Regions from separate parts of the Streptomyces sp. NPDC104371 genome, predicted to be linked through region 2. Evidence: riboswitches for the same ligand, from Rfam matches in the RefSeq annotation. Region 2 holds a riboswitch; each other region holds the start of a gene.
The links. Region 2 has a riboswitch for cyclic di-AMP ahead of ACZ60T_RS29790 (transglycosylase family protein). Riboswitches for the same ligand answer to the same signal wherever they lie in the genome.

Region 1: another riboswitch for cyclic di-AMP. It lies ahead of ACZ60T_RS30955 (transglycosylase SLT domain-containing protein); the one in region 2 lies ahead of ACZ60T_RS29790 (transglycosylase family protein).
Region 3: another riboswitch for cyclic di-AMP. It lies ahead of ACZ60T_RS19330 (M23 family metallopeptidase); the one in region 2 lies ahead of ACZ60T_RS29790 (transglycosylase family protein).
Region 4: another riboswitch for cyclic di-AMP. It lies ahead of ACZ60T_RS10050 (C40 family peptidase); the one in region 2 lies ahead of ACZ60T_RS29790 (transglycosylase family protein).

The regions. Positions count from the first base shown of each region.
Region 1 covers NZ_JBVJNF010000013.1:128,832-133,286, forward strand. The annotation lists gene ACZ60T_RS30940 (carboxylate--amine ligase) at 1-207, shown strand, start outside; gene ACZ60T_RS30945 (FAD-dependent oxidoreductase) at 266-1,468, shown strand; gene ACZ60T_RS30950 (HAD family hydrolase) at 1,603-2,415, shown strand; gene ACZ60T_RS30955 (transglycosylase SLT domain-containing protein) at 2,464-2,961, opposite strand; cyclic di-AMP (ydaO/yuaA leader) riboswitch at 2,966-3,132, opposite strand; gene ACZ60T_RS30960 (polyprenyl synthetase family protein) at 3,789-4,455, shown strand, end outside.
Region 2 covers NZ_JBVJNF010000012.1:102,722-107,176, forward strand. The annotation lists gene eno (phosphopyruvate hydratase) at 1-320, opposite strand, end outside; gene ACZ60T_RS29790 (transglycosylase family protein) at 600-1,340, opposite strand; cyclic di-AMP (ydaO/yuaA leader) riboswitch at 1,346-1,513, opposite strand; gene ACZ60T_RS29795 (transglycosylase family protein) at 1,713-2,732, opposite strand; gene ACZ60T_RS29800 (cytochrome P450 family protein) at 2,923-4,212, opposite strand; gene ACZ60T_RS29805 (nucleoside triphosphate pyrophosphohydrolase) at 4,261-4,455, opposite strand, start outside.
Region 3 covers NZ_JBVJNF010000006.1:13,756-18,210, forward strand. The annotation lists gene ACZ60T_RS19320 (PrsW family intramembrane metalloprotease) at 1-1,102, shown strand, start outside; gene ACZ60T_RS19325 (aldo/keto reductase) at 1,117-2,061, opposite strand; gene ACZ60T_RS19330 (M23 family metallopeptidase) at 2,245-3,315, opposite strand; cyclic di-AMP (ydaO/yuaA leader) riboswitch at 3,327-3,485, opposite strand; tRNA gene ACZ60T_RS19335 (tRNA-Met) at 3,795-3,868, opposite strand; gene ACZ60T_RS19340 (dihydrofolate reductase family protein) at 3,973-4,455, opposite strand, start outside.
Region 4 covers NZ_JBVJNF010000002.1:936,400-940,854, forward strand. The annotation lists gene pcrA (DNA helicase PcrA) at 1-1,273, opposite strand, end outside; cyclic di-AMP (ydaO/yuaA leader) riboswitch at 1,686-1,854, shown strand; gene ACZ60T_RS10050 (C40 family peptidase) at 1,863-3,038, shown strand; gene ACZ60T_RS10055 (tellurite resistance/C4-dicarboxylate transporter family protein) at 3,141-4,130, shown strand; gene ACZ60T_RS10060 (hypothetical protein) at 4,108-4,455, opposite strand, start outside.

The sequences.
Region 1 (4,455 bases), on a different contig from region 2:
CTGCCCGCGCTGATCGCCTACCGTCGCAGCGGCTATACGACGCCGCACGCCCCGGCCCGCGCGAGCGGGACGGAACTGGCCTGGTTCGCGGGTGACGACCTGCGGCCGTTCTTCACGATGCTCGCCCGGCTCGTCCGGCCGGGCGCCAAGCATCTGTACCGGCTCTGGCGGACCGACCGCCGTGGCCGCGCCGCGGGTTCGGGCTGACCACCCGGCCCGGTCTCCACCACGAAGTAGGCATGTGTGCGTCCTGGGGAGGGACTTCGTGATCCAACCGGTAGCAGTCATCGGCGCCGGGCCGTTCGGCCTGTCCACCGCCGCCCATCTGCGGGCGCGCGGCATCCCGGTGCGCGTCTTCGGCGAGCCCATGGTGAGCTGGCGCGACCATATGCCCGAGGGCATGCTCCTCAAGTCGACCCCGGCCGCCTCGAACATCGACGCCCCCCGGCGGGGCCACACCCTGGTCGACTACTGCGACGCGGCGGGCATCCGCCGGCTGGTGACCGACGAGGACATCATCCCGGTCGAGATGTTCCAGGCCTACGGCGAGTGGTTCCAGCACAAGCAGGTGCCGGAACTGGAGCGGACCCGCGTCGTCTCCGTGGACCGGCGCACGGGCGGTGACTTCGAACTGAAGCTGGACTCGGGGGAGTTGTTCACCGCGCGGGCGGTGGTGGTGGCGACCGGACTGTCCGGTCTCGCCCACGTCCCGCGCGAGCTGGCGGGGGCGGCGGCGGACGGCCCCGCCCCGACGGCCCCGCTCTCCCACAGCTCCCAGCACCACGAGCTGACCCGGTTCCGCGGCAAGGACCTGCTGGTCGTCGGCGCGGGCCAGTCCGCTCTGGAGACGGCGGCGCTGGCGGCCGAGGCGGGCGCGCGGGTCCGCGTGGTCGCGCGCGGCCGGGGCCAGGTCTCCTTCGGCGCCCCGCCCTGGCGCCAGCCCAAGCTGCGGCCCGAGTCGCCGTTCGGCCGCGCCTGGTCGCTGTGGGCCCTCAGCTACTACCCGCATCCCTACCGCTATCTGCCCGCCCAGGCGCGCCACTACCTGGTCCGCCGCGTCCTCGGCCCGCTCGGCGCGTGGTGGCTGCGCGACCGCTTCGAGGGCGCGGTGCGGGTGCGCGAGGTCGCCCGTATCGTCAGCGCGTCCGCGACGGACAGCGGACCGGCGCTGACGGTGCGGACGCACGCGGGCCGTACGGAGGAGCTGACCGCGGACCATGTGATCGCGGCGACCGGCTACCGCGTGGACATCGCCGCGATGGACTTCCTCGGCCATGAACTGCGTACGGAACTGGCGGTGAGCCGGGGCGCGCCGAAGCTCGGCGCGGGCTATGTGTCGTCCGTCCCCGGCCTCTATTTCACGGGCCTTCCGGCGGCGGCCTCGTACGGCCCGGTGATGCGCTTCGTCTGCGGTACGGAGTTCGCCTCGCCGCGGCTGGCCAGGCATCTGGCGGCAGCACACGGCTGAGGTCAACGCCCCGCTGCGGAGAGGGACTTGCCGAACCCACCATCGTAGCGTGTCGATCACGGTGTGTACGGGAGAACGGGACCTCGTCCGGTTCGCGCCGAGTCGCCCGGCGGTTCCGTCCGTATTCTCTGATCATGGCCGCACCCCTCGCATACGCCCTTATCGCCACAGACCTGGACGGCACGCTGCTGCGGGGTGACGACACGCTCTCCGACCGGTCGAAGGCCGTGCTGGAGCGGGCCACGGCGGCCGGCGCGCAGCATCTCGTGGTGACGGGGCGCCCGGCGCCGAGGACCCGGCCCCTGCTGGACGATCTCGGCAGCAGGGGGCTCGCGGTGTGCGGACAGGGCGCGCAGGTGTACGACGCGGGCGCGGACCGGCTGCTGTTCTCCGTCACGCTGGACCGGGAGTTGGCCGAGACCGCGCTCGGCAAGATCGAGGCCGAGGTCGGGCAGGTGTGCGCGGCCGTCGACCAGGACGGGGTGGACGGGCTCACGCTCATCGAGCCCGGCTATCTGATGCCGCACCCCACGCTGCCCGCGGTACGGGTCCAACGGCGCGACGATCTGTGGTGCGAGCCGATCAGCAAGGTGCTGCTGCGCCATCACGCCCTGTCGGACGACGAGTTGGCGGCGGTGGCCCGTGAGGCGGTCGGCTCGCTCGCGACGGTCACCATGTCGGGGCCCGGCACGGTCGAACTCCAGCCGTGCGGTGTCACCAAGGCGACGGGGCTCGCGCTGGCGGCCGAGTATCTCGGCCTCGCGCGGGCGTCGACCATCGCCTTCGGCGACATGCCCAATGACATCCCCATGTTCCGCTGGGCGGCGCACGGCGTCGCCATGGCCAACGCCCATCCGGAACTCAAGGCGGTCGCGGACGAGATCACCACGTCGAACGAGGACGACGGCATCGCCGTCGTCCTCGAAAGACTCTTCGCGGCCCGGTAGGACCAGGGGGCCGGTGGGGCCGGTGGGCCCTTGTCGGCCCGGCGGGGCTCAGTACGCGCTGTTGACGTTGTCGATCGAGCCGTACCGCGCGGCGGCGTAGTTGCACGCGGCGGTGATGTTCGCGACCGGGTCGTACGGGTCGAACGCCGTGCCCGCCACGTGGTACGTGCGGAAGGTCGGGTCGATGACCTGGAGGAGGCCCTTGGACGGGATGCCCGCGCGGGCGTTGGAGTCCCAGAGGTTGATGGCCTTCGGGTTGCCCGAGGACTCACGCATCACGTTGCGGTAGATGCCGTCGTACGAACCCGGGATGTTGTGCTGGGACATGATCGACAGCGACTGGCGTATCCAGCTGTCGAGGGTCGTGCCCTGGGTCTTCAGGGTCACGGTCTGGGTGGGCTCGGGAGCGGCGAAGGCGCTGGTGGCGCCCACGACGGGGAGGGCGAGAGCGGCGGCGCCGGCTCCCACGAGACCGAGAGTGCGGGTGAGACGGGAGGCCTTGGAGCCACGGTCCCGACGGCGTGCGGGCAGGGCGAAAGCGGGCATGTCGTATTCCTCTCCTACGCCTACGAGGTGAGCTGTCGGGTTCGGGCGGGGAGGTGCCCGGCCGTGTCCTCGTACGAGGCACGGCTTCACCCCGAGCCGGTCCGGCGCGATGTCCGGTCCGGCGACTTACCTGGGTCCCCCGCTCCTGCCTGCATGGGGTCGATGGGATCTCGGGCGGTGGCAGGATTCGGCGTCCGCTCGAGTGAGGGGAACGTATGCGGAAGCGCATGTCCGAAACAAGGCCGAACGTCATGATCAGGTCTAAATGACCTTGACATGGGGGAATGGTGGTAATGATCCAATTTGCTGAGCGTGAATCAACTTGCCGTTCGCGAACGGGAGTTTGGCGACTGGCTCGAACCACCTGACCCGGCGGACGCGTGACCTATTTCACTTACAGCATCTTGATCTCACATCGGTAACTAAGGGATATATAGGGCTAATTCGGGCGAAATTGGAGCGTTCTGTGCGTCCAGGGGGAGGTGATAGAGGGTGATTTGCCCTGTTTGTCCTCAAGAGGTGACCTACGAAATCCGGACACGCGGAGACGGCACGCGAAGGCGTCACCGACTTCGCGAGGCGCTCATCATTTGTGCCGATATGTACCTGTTTGGGTAACCTGATCATGGACGCACCGTTCGTGATCCGATACCGCCCGGCCTGGAAGAGCGGGCGCTCGCGGTGATCGAAACGTGACCGGATACGCTGACTTGAGTGTGGCGGCGACAGATCGACAGGCTCCATGAGCCGGTCGACCGGCAGCGTCATCGACCACGTGACCATTCTTGAGACCCACCGTGTGACCGGCAGCAGACAGGAGACCCCACGTGACCGTCGTCGGGCCGTTCGGGCTGAGCATGCGGGACCAGGCTCTGGAAGCCGATGTCCAGGCCGGGCTGACCGCTGTCGAGGAAGGGCTGCTCGACGCCACCAAGAGCGAGGTCCCGTTCATCACGGAGGCCGCGCAGCATCTGGTGCGCGCGGGCGGGAAGCGGTTCCGGCCGCTGCTCGTGATGCTCGCGGCGCAGTTCGGTGACCCGTACGCGCCCGGGATCGTGCCCTCCGCCGTGGTCGTGGAGCTGACCCACCTGGCCACGCTCTACCACGACGACGTGATGGACGAGGCCGAGGTGCGGCGCGGGGTCGACAGCGCCAACACCCGCTGGGGCAACGCGCTCGCGGTCCTCACCGGTGACTTCCTCTTCGCCAGGGCGTCGCACACCCTGGCCGACCTCGGCCCGGAGGCGGTCCGTATCCAGGCCGAGGCCTTCGAGCGGCTGGTCACGGGCCAGATCCTGGAGACCGCGGGCCCCCGGGACGGCCGCGACCCGGTGGAGCACTACCTCGACGTCCTCAGTGGCAAGACCGGTTCGCTGGTGGCCGTGGCCTGCCGGTTCGGCGCCATGATGTCGGGCGCCGACGAGACCGTCGTGGACGTGCTGACGCAGTACGGCGAGCGGCTCGGCGTGGCGTTCCAGTTGGCCGACGACGTCC
Region 2 (4,455 bases):
CCGAGGGAGCCCTTGTTGTCGGTGGCGTCCAGGTCGAACATCGCCTGGTCGATCAGGCGCTGCTCGGTGGCGTCGTAGCCGACCAGCTCCGGGCCGATCTGCTCGATGACGGCGAGGACGGCCTTCTCGACACCCTTGCCCTGGTAGCGGCCCGGGTCACCGTCGCGGAGCTCGATGGCCTCGAAGGCGCCGGTGGAGGCGCCGGACGGAACGGCGGCACGACCGGTGCTGCCGTCGTCGAGGCCGACCTCGACCTCGACCGTGGGGTTGCCTCGGGAGTCCAGGATTTCCCGGGCTACGACGACGTCGATGGACGGCACGTGCATCTCCTTCTGGGATGTGACGCTTTGGAGTGCGGGGCACTTTGTGGCTAGAGCCTATCCGCCTGCCGGACCCGGCCGACTGACCGACCGTCCCGCGAACAGGTTGACGCTCCATATTGTTTCAGGTCGGAACAAATGGCGGGGCGGGAACGGCAGAAGAACCCCGCTCCGGCGCGTGCGGGGGAACACGCGCCGGAGCGGGGAGCGGGGGTCTCCGGACGGCCTACGTCGAGGTGGCCGCCGGGAGAAGGGAGTTGCGGCCCGGCTGTCCGGCCGTCACTTCAGGTGGAGCTGCTGGCCCGGGTAGATGAGGTCGGCGTCCTCGACGATGTCCTTGTTCAGCTCGAACAGCTTCTGCCAGCCGCCGCGGATGTGCCGCTCGGCGGCGATGGAGCTGAGGGTGTCGCCCCGGACGACCTTGTACTCGCCGTCACCCTTCTTGACCTTCTTGCCGGTCGGGGTGGTCACGGTCTTCCGCGCCGCCGGGCGCTCGGTGGAACGGGAGGCCTTCTGCGCCTCGGCCGAACGGGAGACGGTGCCGCTCTGCGCGCTCTTGGGCGCGGCGGGGGCCGTGCTCTTGGGCGCGACAGGGGCCGTGCTCTTCGGCGCGACAGGGGCGGCGGGGGCCGCGCCACCGTTGTTCGGGGTGCTGGACAGGCCCTTGCCGCAGACCGGCCAGGCGCCCTTGCCCTGGCCCGCGAGGACCTTCTCGGCGACGGCTATCTGCTGCGCCTTGCTCGCCAGGTCGGCGCGCGCGGCGTAGGCGGTGCCGCCGTACGCGGCCCAGGTGGACGTGGCGAACTGGAGGCCGCCGAAGTAGCCGTTGCCGGTGTTGATGGACCAGTTGCCGCCGGACTCGCACTGGGCGACGGCGTCCCACTCGGCCGTGGTGGCGGCGGAGGCGTTGCCGGCCGCCATCAGCGGGGCGGCGACGGCGGCGCCGGTGACACCGGCGAGCGTGATGGCGCGGACGGCCTTGGACGGACGACGGTGCTTGCCCTTGCCGGAAGACAGCATGGTTCGAATCCCCTCACCGACGCCTGCGAGGTGAGCTGTCGGGTTCGGGCCGGTTGAGCTGCCCGGCCGCACCCCCCGAAGGGCGTACGGCTTCACCCCTAGCCGTCCCGGTCAACTCCCGGGCGCGGCACTTACCTTGGGTCCCCCGCTCCTGCCTACGGCGCTTGACGCGACGACTGTTCCCGGGCGGCCGCCGGCAGGATTCGGCGTGGCGACCGTCGGGGCCCGCTGTGGCGAGCGGCCTTGACCGTAAGCAGCCGATCGCCGGAATTTCAAAGACGATCAGGGCTTATGAGACTCATATCTCACTCTCGCCAAAGCGGACATTTGACATCGAAGTAGGGCGTGAACTGGCGTCAGAAACCGGACAGTTCAGTGCTTCTTCGCTGTGCGGCCGTCTTCCAGCGCGAGGCTCTGACCGGGGAGGATGAGGTCGGGGTCGGAGCCGATCGCCTTCTTGTTCACGTCGTACAGCCCGCTCCATCCGCCGTGCAGCTCAAGCGAGTCGGCGATGGCGGACAGCGTGTCGCCGGGACGGACGGTGTACGAGCCGTCCGTGGCGCCGTGCGGGGCAGGGGAGTCGGGCGAGGCGTGCCGCCCGAACCCGTCGCCGCCACGCCCGTTCGCGCCGTGTTCGTCGGCACTGCCGCCGCGGTGGCGCCCGCCGCCGGAGGTGCGGTGCGCGTCCTTGCCCGAAGTGGCGGTCTCCCGCGCCGACTTGCCGGGCTCGGCCTGCTTCGTCGCCTTCTCGGACGGCTCGCCGGACTCCTGTGCGCCGCTCGTCTCGGTGCCCTGCTCGGACGGAACGGTGGTCGGGTCCGAGGACGGGGACGACTCGGGGGAGGACTCGGACGTGGAGGGCGAAGGGGAGGAAGTAGACGGCAACGGGGTCGACTTGGGTGATCCGGGCATGTCGGGCAGACCGGGATCGTTCGCCGCGCCGAAGTCGGAGCCGGAGGTGTGGGGGGAGGACGACGGGTCGTTCGCGACGCCCGTGTCGACCTGGGTCTCACCGGAGTGCTTGGTCAGACCGGCGAGGGGCGCGCAGGACTGCCAGGCGGAGGTCCCCCGGTGGGAGAGGATCCGCTCGGCGACGGCTATCTGCTGCGAGCGGCTGGCCTGGTCCGCGCGGGGCGCGTAGTCGAGGCCGCCGTACTTCTCCCAGGCGGACTGCGTCAACTGCAGGCCGCCGTAGCGGCCGTTGCCGGTGTCCGCGCTCCAGGAGCCGCCGCTCTCGCACTCCGCGACCTGGTCCCAGGTGGTGGCACCGGCCGCGCTCGCACCGGTGGCACCGAGAAGCGGAATCGCGATCGCCGATCCGGTCACACCTGCCGCGACGAGGATCGCGGGGGCCTGGCGGCGGCGACGGTGACGGCCGTTCCCGGGAAGCATACGGTTGCCTTTCGCGCGACAGCAGAGACCACGCGGCAGCCGTGGCGCACCGCCGCGTTACTGCGCGAACGTAGCCGCACTCGAACGCTTGTCACAAGTTCATGCAGCGCGGATCACGTAAATGTCACAGACTTGTCGAAGAGCCAACTCACGCTTCCCGCCCGGGTGTTCGCGGCATTGCGGAGGGTCGTCAGCGGCCCTGTGGCGGAACGGGTGTGAACTCCACGGGGAGCGTGCGCAGTCCGCGCATGATGAGCCCGCCGCGCCGGCGCAGCTCGGCGGGGTCCGCCGCGAGGCGCAGGTCGGGGAGGCGGGTGAGGAGCGTGGCGAGCGCGGCCTGTCCCTCCAGGCGGGCGAGCGGGGCGCCGAGGCAGTAGTGGACGCCGTGCCCGTACCCGAGGTGCTGGTTGTCGCGGCGCGAGAGGTCGAGGAGGTCGGGGTCGGCGAACCGCGCCGGGTCCCGGTCCGCGGCGGCGAGGACGACGAGCACCGGGTCGCCGGGCGCTATGTCCTGCCCGCCGAGGGTGAGCGGCCGGGTGGCGAACCGCCAGGTGGCCAGCTCGACCGGGCCGTCGTAGCGCAGGAGTTCCTCGATGCCGGTCTCCAGGAGGCCGTGTTCCCCGGCGAGGAGCGCCTGCTGGAGGCGGGTGCGCTGCTCGGGGTGGGTGAGGAGGGCGTACGTCCCGTTGCCGATGAGGTTGACGGTGGTCTCGAACCCGGCGAAGAGCAGGATGAAGGCCATCGCGGCGGCCTCGTTCTCGGTGAGGTGCTCGCCGTGGTCGGAGGCGCGGATGAGCCCGGAGATGAGGTCCTCGCCGGGGGCGGGGGTGTCGGACAGGGCGGCGCGCTTGCGGTGGATGAGGTCGGCGAGATAGCCGCGCATCTTCTTGACGGACCGCGCGACCCCGCCCCGCGGTCCCCCGCCGTGCCGGATCATCATCCCGGCCCACTCCCGGAAGTCGTCCTGGTCCTCGCGGGGAACGCCGAGCAGGTCGCAGATGGCGTAGATGGGCAGCGGGAAGGCGAACTCATGGATGAGGTCGGCCTCGCCCTTGCCCGCGAACCCGTCGATGAGGTGATCGGTGAGTTCCTGCACCCGCGGCGCGAACTCGGCGACGCGCCGCGGGGTGAACGCCTTGGAGACGAGGCGGCGCAGCCGGGTGTGGTCCGGCGGGTCGATGTTGAGCAGGTGGGTCATCAGCTCGGCCTTGCGCTCGCCGGGGATGCCGGTCTTGCCCTTGGCGTGCGCGGGCTCGTCGTGATGCGCCGGGTTCTTGCTGAGCCGCGGGTCGGCCAGCGCCTGGCGGGCGTCGGCGTAGCGGGTGACCAGCCAGGCCTCCACCCCGCTCGGGAGCGTCGTCCGGTGCACGGGCGCGTGCTCGCGCAGCCAGGCGTAGGCGGGGTACGGATCGGCGGCGAACTCCCAGGTGAAGAGTTCGGGGGCCGGGGTGGAGGGGAGGGGCTGGTGCTGCTCGGTCACTCCTCGACCGTATCCGGCGGGGCGGGATGCCTCGCGCCCGCCCGGACGTCAGCGCGCGCTCTCCACCGCCCGGATCGCGTCCCGGTACACCCGTGCCGCCGCGCGCAGGGCCGCCTCCGGGTCCACGCCCTCCGCCTCCGCGCGCGCGGCCGCTGCCAGCAGGTCGTAGCCGATGCCCTCGCCCTTCGGGAGCGGGACGTCGAGGCCCGCGGTGCGGACGCGGGAGGACAGCTTCGCCGCCAG
Region 3 (4,455 bases), on a different contig from region 2:
GTTTCGCTGGCTGGACCGGGTCGAGCCGGGCCCCTGGCGCAACCTGGTCTTCGCCTTCGCATGGGGCGCGTGCGCCGCCGCGCTCATCGCCATCGTCGCCAACAGCTTCGCGACCCGGTGGATAGCGACCTCGACCGCCGATCCGAGCAACGCCGACACCCTCGGCGCCACCGTCATCGCGCCCGTCGTCGAGGAGTCCGCGAAGGCCGCCGCCGTGCTGCTGGTCTTCCTCTTCCGCAGACGGGACTTCACCGGCATCGTCGACGGGGTGGTGATAGCCGGGGTCACCGCGACCGGCTTCGCCTTCACCGAGAACATCCTCTATCTGGGCACGGCCTTCGGCACCGACCAGCTCAGCGGCGGGCGCGGGCTGGCGTCCGTGACCGCCGCGACGTTCTTCGTCCGCGTGGTGATGTCGCCCTTCGCGCATCCGCTGTTCACCGTGCTCACCGGCATCGGCATCGGCATCGCCGCGCTCTCCGCCGAGCGCCAGCGCGTACGCCGGATCCTGGTGCCGCTCGGCGGACTGCTGCTCGCCATGAGCATGCACTCCCTGTGGAACGGCTCCGCGTCCTTCGGCCAGTTCGGGTTCTTCGCGGTGTACGGGGGGTTCATGGTGCCCGCGTTCGGGCTCCTGACCTGGCTGGTGATCTGGACACGGCAGCGAGAGCTGCGGACCGTGCGCGAGGAACTGCCCGCGTACGTGGCCGCCGGCTGGGTGGGGCCCGGCGAGCCGTTCGCCCTCGGCTCCATGCGGGCGCGGAAGCTGGCCCGGGAGTACGCGGGACGCCACTTCGGGAAGGCGGCGGCGCGCTCGGTCGCGGAGTACGAGGCGTACGCGACATCGCTGGCGTTCCTGCGCCGCCAGGGGCGCCGGGGCCGGGCGGCGGCCGACTTCGCCGTACGGGAACGGGAGTTGCTCACCGGGATGTGGGCGCGACGGGGCGTGGCGCTGCCCGCGCTGGCACACGCCGCGCGCGCCGCGGCCCCGAGGCCGGTGTGGGGACACGGGTACGCCCCGGCGACCGGGGCGCCGCCCGCGTGGCAGACGGCGCCCCCTGCCGGGTACCCGGTGTACAACCCGTACCGCTCACAGGGCTGAGGCCCCTGACGGAGCTACGCGGACGCCTCCGTGAGGAGCTTCTGCTCCTGGTCCGTCAGCGTCAGGTCCCGCACCGCCAGCAGCGCGGGCAGTTGCTCGACCGTACGGGCGGAGGCGATCGGTGCCACGACCGTCGGCCGGGCCGCCAGCCAGGCGAGCGCGACCGTCGCGACCTGCGCGCCGCGCTCCTGCGCGACCTCGTCGAGGGCCGCGAGCACGCGGCGTCCGCGCTCGGTCTCCAGATGCCTGCCCGCGCCCTCCGCGCGCGGCGAGTCCACCGTGGTGCCGGGCCGGTACTTGCCGGTCAGGAAGCCGGAGGCAAGGGAGTAGTACGGGACGGCCGCGAGGCCCGCGCGGGAGGCGATGTCCGACAGCTCCCCCTCGTACGTCTCGCGGGAGACCAGGTTGTACTGCGGCTGGAGCGCCACGTACCGCGCCAGGCCCTCCCGGTCGGAGAAGTCGAGGGACTCCTGAAGGCGGGCGGCGGAGATGTTGGAGGCGCCGATGGCGCGCACCTTGCCCGCCTTCACCAGGTCGTCGAGCGCGCCGATGATCTCCTCGACCGGGGTCTCCGGCTCGTCGAAGTGCGTGTAGTAGAGGTCGATGTAGTCGGTGCCGAGGCGGCGCAGGGACGCGTCGGCCGCGGCCTTGATGGTGTCGGCGGCGAGCCCCATGTGCTCGGGATGCCGGCCGACCTTGGTGGCGATGACGACATCGGAGCGGTTGCCGCGCGCCTTCGTCCAGTCGCCGATGACGGTCTCGGACTCGCCGCCCTGGTTGCCGTCGGCCCAGGCCGAGTACATGTCGGCCGTGTCGATGAAGTTGCCGCCCGCCGCGGTGTACGCGTCGAGCACCGCGAAGGACTGCGCCTCGTCGGCGGTCCAGCCGAAGACGTTGCCGCCGAGCGAGAGCGGGAAGACCTCGAGGTCGGAGGAGCCGAGCTTGCGAAGAGAAGTCATGACCGTAGTCAACGCCCGCTTCGGAGTGATCACTTCCGGTGTGGGGCAAAGTTCCCGTAAACGCGGCGGGCGGGCGCGGTGTCGGTGCGGGAACGCGTGACCGGCAGCCCTGACGTCGGGGGGTAGCCGTCAGGACCGCCGGGGATCAGAGGTGGGCGGGCGTGCGGGCGCGGGGCCCGGTGCTCAGGGGTTGATGCCCTTGTTCTGCAGCCACGCCAGCGGGTCGATCGCGTCGCCGCCGCCCGTGTGGACCTCGAGGTGCAGATGCGGACCGGTGACGTTGCCGGTCGCGCCCACGCGCCCGATGACATCGCCGGTGCTGACCTTCTGCCCGACGCTGACGCTGATCGAGGACTGGTGGCAGTACCACAGCTCGGTGCCGTCCTCGAGGGTGAGGACCGTGCGGTAGCCGTACGCCCCGGCCCAGCCGGCCTCGGTGACGGTGCCCGTGTGGATCGCCTTGAGGAGCGTGCCCGTGGGGGCGGCGAAGTCGAGGCCGGTGTGGTGGCCGGAGGACCACATGCTGCCGGCGTCGCCGAAGTGGGAGGTCAGCGTGTACGAGGAGGTGGGCAGGGAGTACTGCTTGGCCAGCTTGGCCAGGCGCTCCTCCTCGGCCTTCTTGCGGGCCTCTTCCTCCGCCTTCTTCTTGGCCTCCTCGGCCTTCTTCTTCTCGGCGGCGGCCTTGGCCTTCGCTTCGTCCTGCGCCTTGGTCGCGGCCTCGGCGGCCTGCTTCGCGGCGGCCTCCTGCTCGGCACGCGCGGCGGCCTGGTCGACCTGGTCCTGCTGGGACTCGGCCTGCTGCATGATCCGGGCGCGCAGCGCCTCGCCCGCGTCCGCGCTGCCCGAGGCGGCGCTGGTCAGGCCGACGTCGCTGAGGGGGGTGGCGGCGGCCTCGGGGGTGTCGTCGTCCTGGCCGATGAGCGACTTGGCGGAGTCCGTGACCGAGGAGATGTCGGGCAGGGACGAGGGCATGTCCGGCAGGGAGATCGACACCGGCGGCTTGCCGGTCTGCGCGGTGGCCATGCCGCCCGCGCCGACGGCGGCTATGACGCCGACGCCGAGAACGGTGGAGCTGCGCGCGAGGCCGCCGCCGCGCTGCTTGCCGACGCGGTGCCTGCCGCGGACGGGACGGACGGACTCCTCCGAAGGACTCCACTCTTCCCAGGGGCCCTCGTCGTCGCGGGCCGCGAAGCCGTACGGCTGGGTGTCCTCGGGGGCGAACGACGTGTTCTGGGCAGACCGGTTGGACGCCACGCGGGCGCACTCCTTTCCTTCCGTCTCGCCTACCGGGTTAGCTGACGGGTTCGGAGCAGGAAGGTCTCCTACGGGTTCTGTGCCTGCCGTGCTGCCACGGCGGCATCCGCCCGATTCACCCCAAAGTGGTGGTTCCCCGGTTCCCTTACGGGATTCGGCACACGCGCACGGAGCCGCCTCGGGTGACGGCTGGGACGACCGCGCTGCGTTATCGAACGTTAATAGACGCGAGGGCCGTATTCCAAGTTGCTCGGCCGGATCATCGATCCCATCGGCCAGGACTTTCGCCTCATGAGCGGTGGAAGTAGGGCGAGTTGACCACGTGTCACCCGTCTCATGAGCCTGACGGGGCGTCAGTTGCTGTGCGGAGCGATTCCGTTCACTTACGCAACGTGACTGCTAGTGATCAAGGCGAGGGTATGAGGGGGCGAACGCACCGAGGGCCGGAACCCTTTCGGATTCCGGCCCTCGGTGATCAGTAGCGGGGACAGGATTTGAACCTGCGACCTCTGGGTTATGAGCCCAGCGAGCTACCGAGCTGCTCCACCCCGCGTCGGTGATTCAAGTGTACGTCATCCGCGGGGTACCTCGTGCACGGATCTCGCTTCCCCACTCTCACCTGCTGTTTCACCCGGTCCGGGAAGCGCCGGGGCCAGGTCAGGAGCGGTCGGGCGGGGAGAGCAGATGGGCGTTCGGGGCCTTCGCCCGCCGCTCGCACTCCGGCAGGAGCACCACGTCGACCCCCTGGGCCGTGAGCGCCCCGCTCCCGTCGGCCGACGCGACGAACGTGTCCGGCTCGCGCCATGCGGTGACCACCCGTCGTACCCCGGCGTCGAGGATCAGCCGGGCGCAGGGCGCGGGCCGGGAGGCGCGGCGGGTGCACGGCTCCAGGCTGCTGTACACCGTGGCGGTGGCCAGCCGGGGGTCCGCCGGGTCGAGCTTCGCCAGCGCCGCCTCCTCGGCGTGGACGACGGGGTCGCCGCCCTCCCGGGAGTGCGCCCGCGCCAGCTCCGTGCCGTCGGCCGCGACGATCACCGCGCCGACGCTGAAGGCCGTACGGGAGGGCGGGCACTGCGCGGCCAGTTCGCAGGCCGTCCGCAGCCATCGCCGGTCGGCGGCGGCGGCCGATCTCCCGGTGCC
Region 4 (4,455 bases), on a different contig from region 2:
CGCCCCGGTCGGTGAGACGGTCTATCTCGTCGGCGACGAACTGCGCCTCGTCGTGCTCGGTGTCGGCGACGTAGCCCGAGATCCGCGCGCCCATGCCCGCGTTGGTCCACAGGTTCTTGGGGCGGCGCGACTCGTTGCGCTCGATGACCGCGTTGGCGGCGCTCAGGATCGTCTGCGTGGAGCGGTAGTTCTGCTCCAGCAGGATCGTCGTCGCGTCCGCGTAGTCCTCCTCGAACTGGAGGATGTTGCGGATGGTCGCGCCGCGGAAGGCGTAGATCGACTGGTCGGCGTCGCCCACGACGCACAGTTCGGCCGGGGGCAGGTCGTACTCACCGGACGGCGCGCCTTCGGGCCGGTCACCGGCCGCGGGGCCGACCAGCTCGCGCACCAGGGCGTACTGGGCGTGGTTGGTGTCCTGGTACTCGTCGACCAGCACATGGCGGAAGCGGCGGCGGTAGTGCTCGGCCACGTCCGGGAAGGCGCGCAGCAGGTTGACCGTCGTCATGATCAGGTCGTCGAAGTCGAGGGCGTTCGCCTCGCGCAGCCGGGACTGGTAGAGCGCGTACGCCTGGGCGAGGGTCTTCTCGAAGCCGTCGGCCGCCTGGGCGGCGAAGTCCTCCTCGTCGATCAGCTCGTTCTTCAGGTTGGAGATCTTGGCGCTGAACGACTTGGGCGGGAACTGCTTGGGGTCGAGGTCCAGATCGCGGCACACCAGCGCCATCAGCCGCTTGCTGTCGGCCGCGTCGTAGATCGAGAACGAGGACGTGAAGCCGAGCTTCTTCGACTCGCGCCGCAGGATGCGGACGCACGCGCTGTGGAAGGTCATCACCCACATCGCGTGGGCCCGCGGGCCGACGAGCTGCTCGACGCGCTCCTTCATCTCGCCCGCGGCCTTGTTGGTGAACGTGATCGCGAGGATCTGGCCGGGGTGCACACTCCGCTCGGCCAGCAGATGGGCGATGCGGTGCGTGAGCACGCGGGTCTTGCCGGAGCCCGCGCCCGCGACGATGAGCAGCGGGGAGCCCGCGTGCGTCACGGCCGCGCGCTGGTTGCCGTTCAGCCCCTCCAGCAGCGCCGCCGGGTCGATGGGCGGGCGGGGCGCGCCGTCGCGGTAGTAGATGTCCCGGTCCGGCGGCATGTCGAACTTCCCCCCGAACAGATCGTCCGGGACCAGCTCCGGAGCGTGTTCGTCCTCGGGCGGCGGGGGCTCTTCCTCGGGGGCCGGAGTGGCCTTGAGGTCCGCCAGGAAGCTGTCGTCAAAGAGGCTGCTCATCGCTCTCCGAGTCTAGGCCGCCCCACCGACAACCGAGGGCCGCCCTGAGAAGTCCGCCCTCGGGATCGGAGCCGTTGCTCGGAAGCCGGGCCTCGGAATCGGAGCCGGTACCCGGAAGCCCGCCCTCGAGATCGAAGCCGGGCGCGCCTTCACCGCCGGGCCAGGCCTGGTCACGTTCCGCGCGCCCCCTCGGAGCGGCGCAAACGCGACGTACCAGCATCACCCGATGGATACCGAAGAAGTGCCGCAAGCCTCCATAAGCCCCCTCATAGTGACCGCACGGAGCGACTCCCATGATGAAGGTCACGAAAATGTATCGGGCATATCGCACATCAACCTTCACAGGCGCCACAGGAGTTGGCTAGCGTGCCGGGCGGGCCGCAGGACCCCCACCGGCGAACGTCGCCGGGCCACGCGGCCACCGCCGAGTCCGGTGCGCCCCAGGGCAGCCGGAGCCGGGGACCCACACCGACCTTGGGGTGAATCGGCCGACCGCCCCGCGGGGCACGGCTGTAGGGCACACCTTCCACATCTCCGCCCGAACCCGACAGCTAACTCGGTAGGCGGAGCACGGAAGGAGTCGCCCTCCATGGCCCCGCACCGCAAGCCGCGTCCCTCAGGCATACGCACCCCCGCCCTCGCGACGGCCGCTCTCGCCTCCGTGGCCCTGCTCTCCCAGACGGCGAACGCCGCGCCCGCCCCGCGCAAGCCGAGCATGGAGGAGGTGCAGAAGCAGGTCGACGAGCTGTACCGGCAGGCCGGGACGGCCACCGAGAAGTACAACGCGGCCAAGGAGAAGACGACCGAGCAGCGCAAGCACACGGACACGCTCCTCGACCAGGTCGCCCAGCGCACGCAGAAGCTCAACGAGGCGCGCGAGCAGCTCGGCTCGTTCGCCGCCGCGCAGTACCGCACCGGGAGCGCGTCCCCCGGCACCGCCACGTTCCTGCTGGCCGACTCGCCGCAGGCCTACTTCGACCAGACCCAGCTCGCGGACCGGCTGACCGGCCGCCAGAAGGTGGCGGTCGACCAGTACGTCACCGAGCAGGCCGCGACGATGAAGAAGCGGCGGGAGGCGACCAAGAGCCTTCAGACGCTCACCGAGGCGCAGAAGACGCTCAAGTCGTCCAAGACGGAGGTCCAGCAGAAGCTCTCCAGCGCGCGGAAGGTGCTGTCCCAGCTCACCGCGGAGGAGAAGGCGCGGCTCGCGGAGATCGAGAAGAAGAAGCAGGCGGAGGCCCAGCGCAAGGCGCAGGAGCTGGCCAAGCAGCAGGCGGCCCAGCGGGAGGAGGCCGAGAAGGCGGCCCAGGAGAAGCAGTCCTCGTCGGGCTCGTCCGGCTCCTCGGACTCCTCCGCCGGATCGGGCTCCACAGGCTCCGGCTCCACCGGCTCCGGCTCCTCCTCCACGACGAAGGCGGAGAAGGCCCTCTCGTTCGCCCGCTCCCAGATCGGGAAGCCGTACGTGTGGGGCGCGACCGGGCCCGACTCCTACGACTGCTCCGGGCTGACCCAGGCCTCCTGGAAGGCCGCCGGGGTCTCGCTGCCGCGGACGACCTGGGACCAGGTGAAGGTCGGCACGACGGTCTCGATCGCCAACGCCCAGCCCGGTGACCTGATCTTCTTCTACGACGACATCAGCCACGTCGGCCTCTACATCGGCGACGGCATGATGATCCACGCCCCGAAGCCGGGTGCGTACGTCCGCGAGGAGTCGGTCTACTACGACGGCACCTCGGCCATCCACAGCGTGGTCCGCCCGGCCTGATCCCCACCCGCTCCCGTACGGCACGTGCGCGTGGGGTTGATTTGGCAGCCACGCGCGCGTGCCCCGCACGCGAGCCGGGGATGCGTCCATAGCATCGGGCGCATGTCAGGGACCTCCGCGCTGCGTGCCTGGTGGGCGCGGCGCCCGCCGGCCGCCGGGGCCGCCGTGATGGCGACCGGCATCGTGTCGGTCGGACTGCATCTGGCCGGGTTCGAGACCCTCTCCCGCATCCTCCTGGCCCTGGCCTGTGCCGCCTGGCTGGGGCTCGCGGCCGATGCCGTCCGGCGCCTGCTGCGGGAGCACGGCCGGTGGCTGGCCGAGACGCGCTCCCCGGCCGCGTTCACCTCGGTCGCGGCGACGACCGTCCTGGGCACGCGGATCTCCCTGCTGGGCGGACAGTGGCTCGCCGAGGCGCTCCTCGCGCTGGCCATCGCGCTCTGGCTGAGGCTGACCCTGCCGGTCGTACGGCACTGGGGGCGCCGGATGCCGGGGTCGGTGTTCCTCGGGTGTGTGGCGACGGAGGGGATCGCGGTGCTCGGCGCGGTGCTCGCCACGGCCCTGAAGGTGGCGTGGCTAGCGCACCTGGCGCTCGTGTTCTTCTGGCTCGGACTGGCGTTGTACGTGATCGCCTTCCGGCGTTTCGACCGTCGGCAGGTGCGGACCGGCGTCGGTGACCACTGGATCCTGAGCGGCGCGCTCGCCACCTCCGTGGTGGCCGGGTCGAAGCTCATCGCCGCCGAGGACCGCGACCCCTACCTCTGGAACCGTGACGACAGCGGCGTCCTGCGGACCGTCACCATCAGCCTGCTGATCCTCGCGTCGCTCTGCTACTGCGTCCTCGTGGCGGCCGAGCTGCGCTGGCCGCGGACCCGCTACGACGTACGGCGCTGGGCGACCGTCTTCCCGCTGGGGATGACGGCGGTGGCGGCCCTGTCGTTCGCCCTGGCCCTGGGGGTGCCGTGGCTGCGCGGCCTCGGCACGGTACTGCTGTGGATCGCGCTGGCCGCCTGGTGCGCGGTCCTCGTGGGAGCCGCGCGGTCCGCCCGGGAGGACATCAGGTCCACGGACGTCAGGTCCACAGAACCGCGATGAAGATGTTCGTGAGGGTCAGCGCGCCCACGAGCCCGAAGAGCGGCTTCTCGACCTTCTCCTCGTCGCGCTTCACGTAGACCAGGCCGAGGATCACGATCAGGACCGCCAGCTTGATGCCGATCTTGATGTTGTCGAGCGGGTAGTCCTGCGCCTGGTTGAGGCCGACCAGGGCGACACCCGTGACCAGCATGGTCAGCGCACCGTGCAGCATCCCGGGCACGAAACGGGCCGTGCCCTGGCGCATCCCCTTCATCTGGCCGAGGAAGCCACCGAGGAGTGCGGCGATGCCGACGATGTGAAGGCCGACGAAGAGATGGATGAGTAC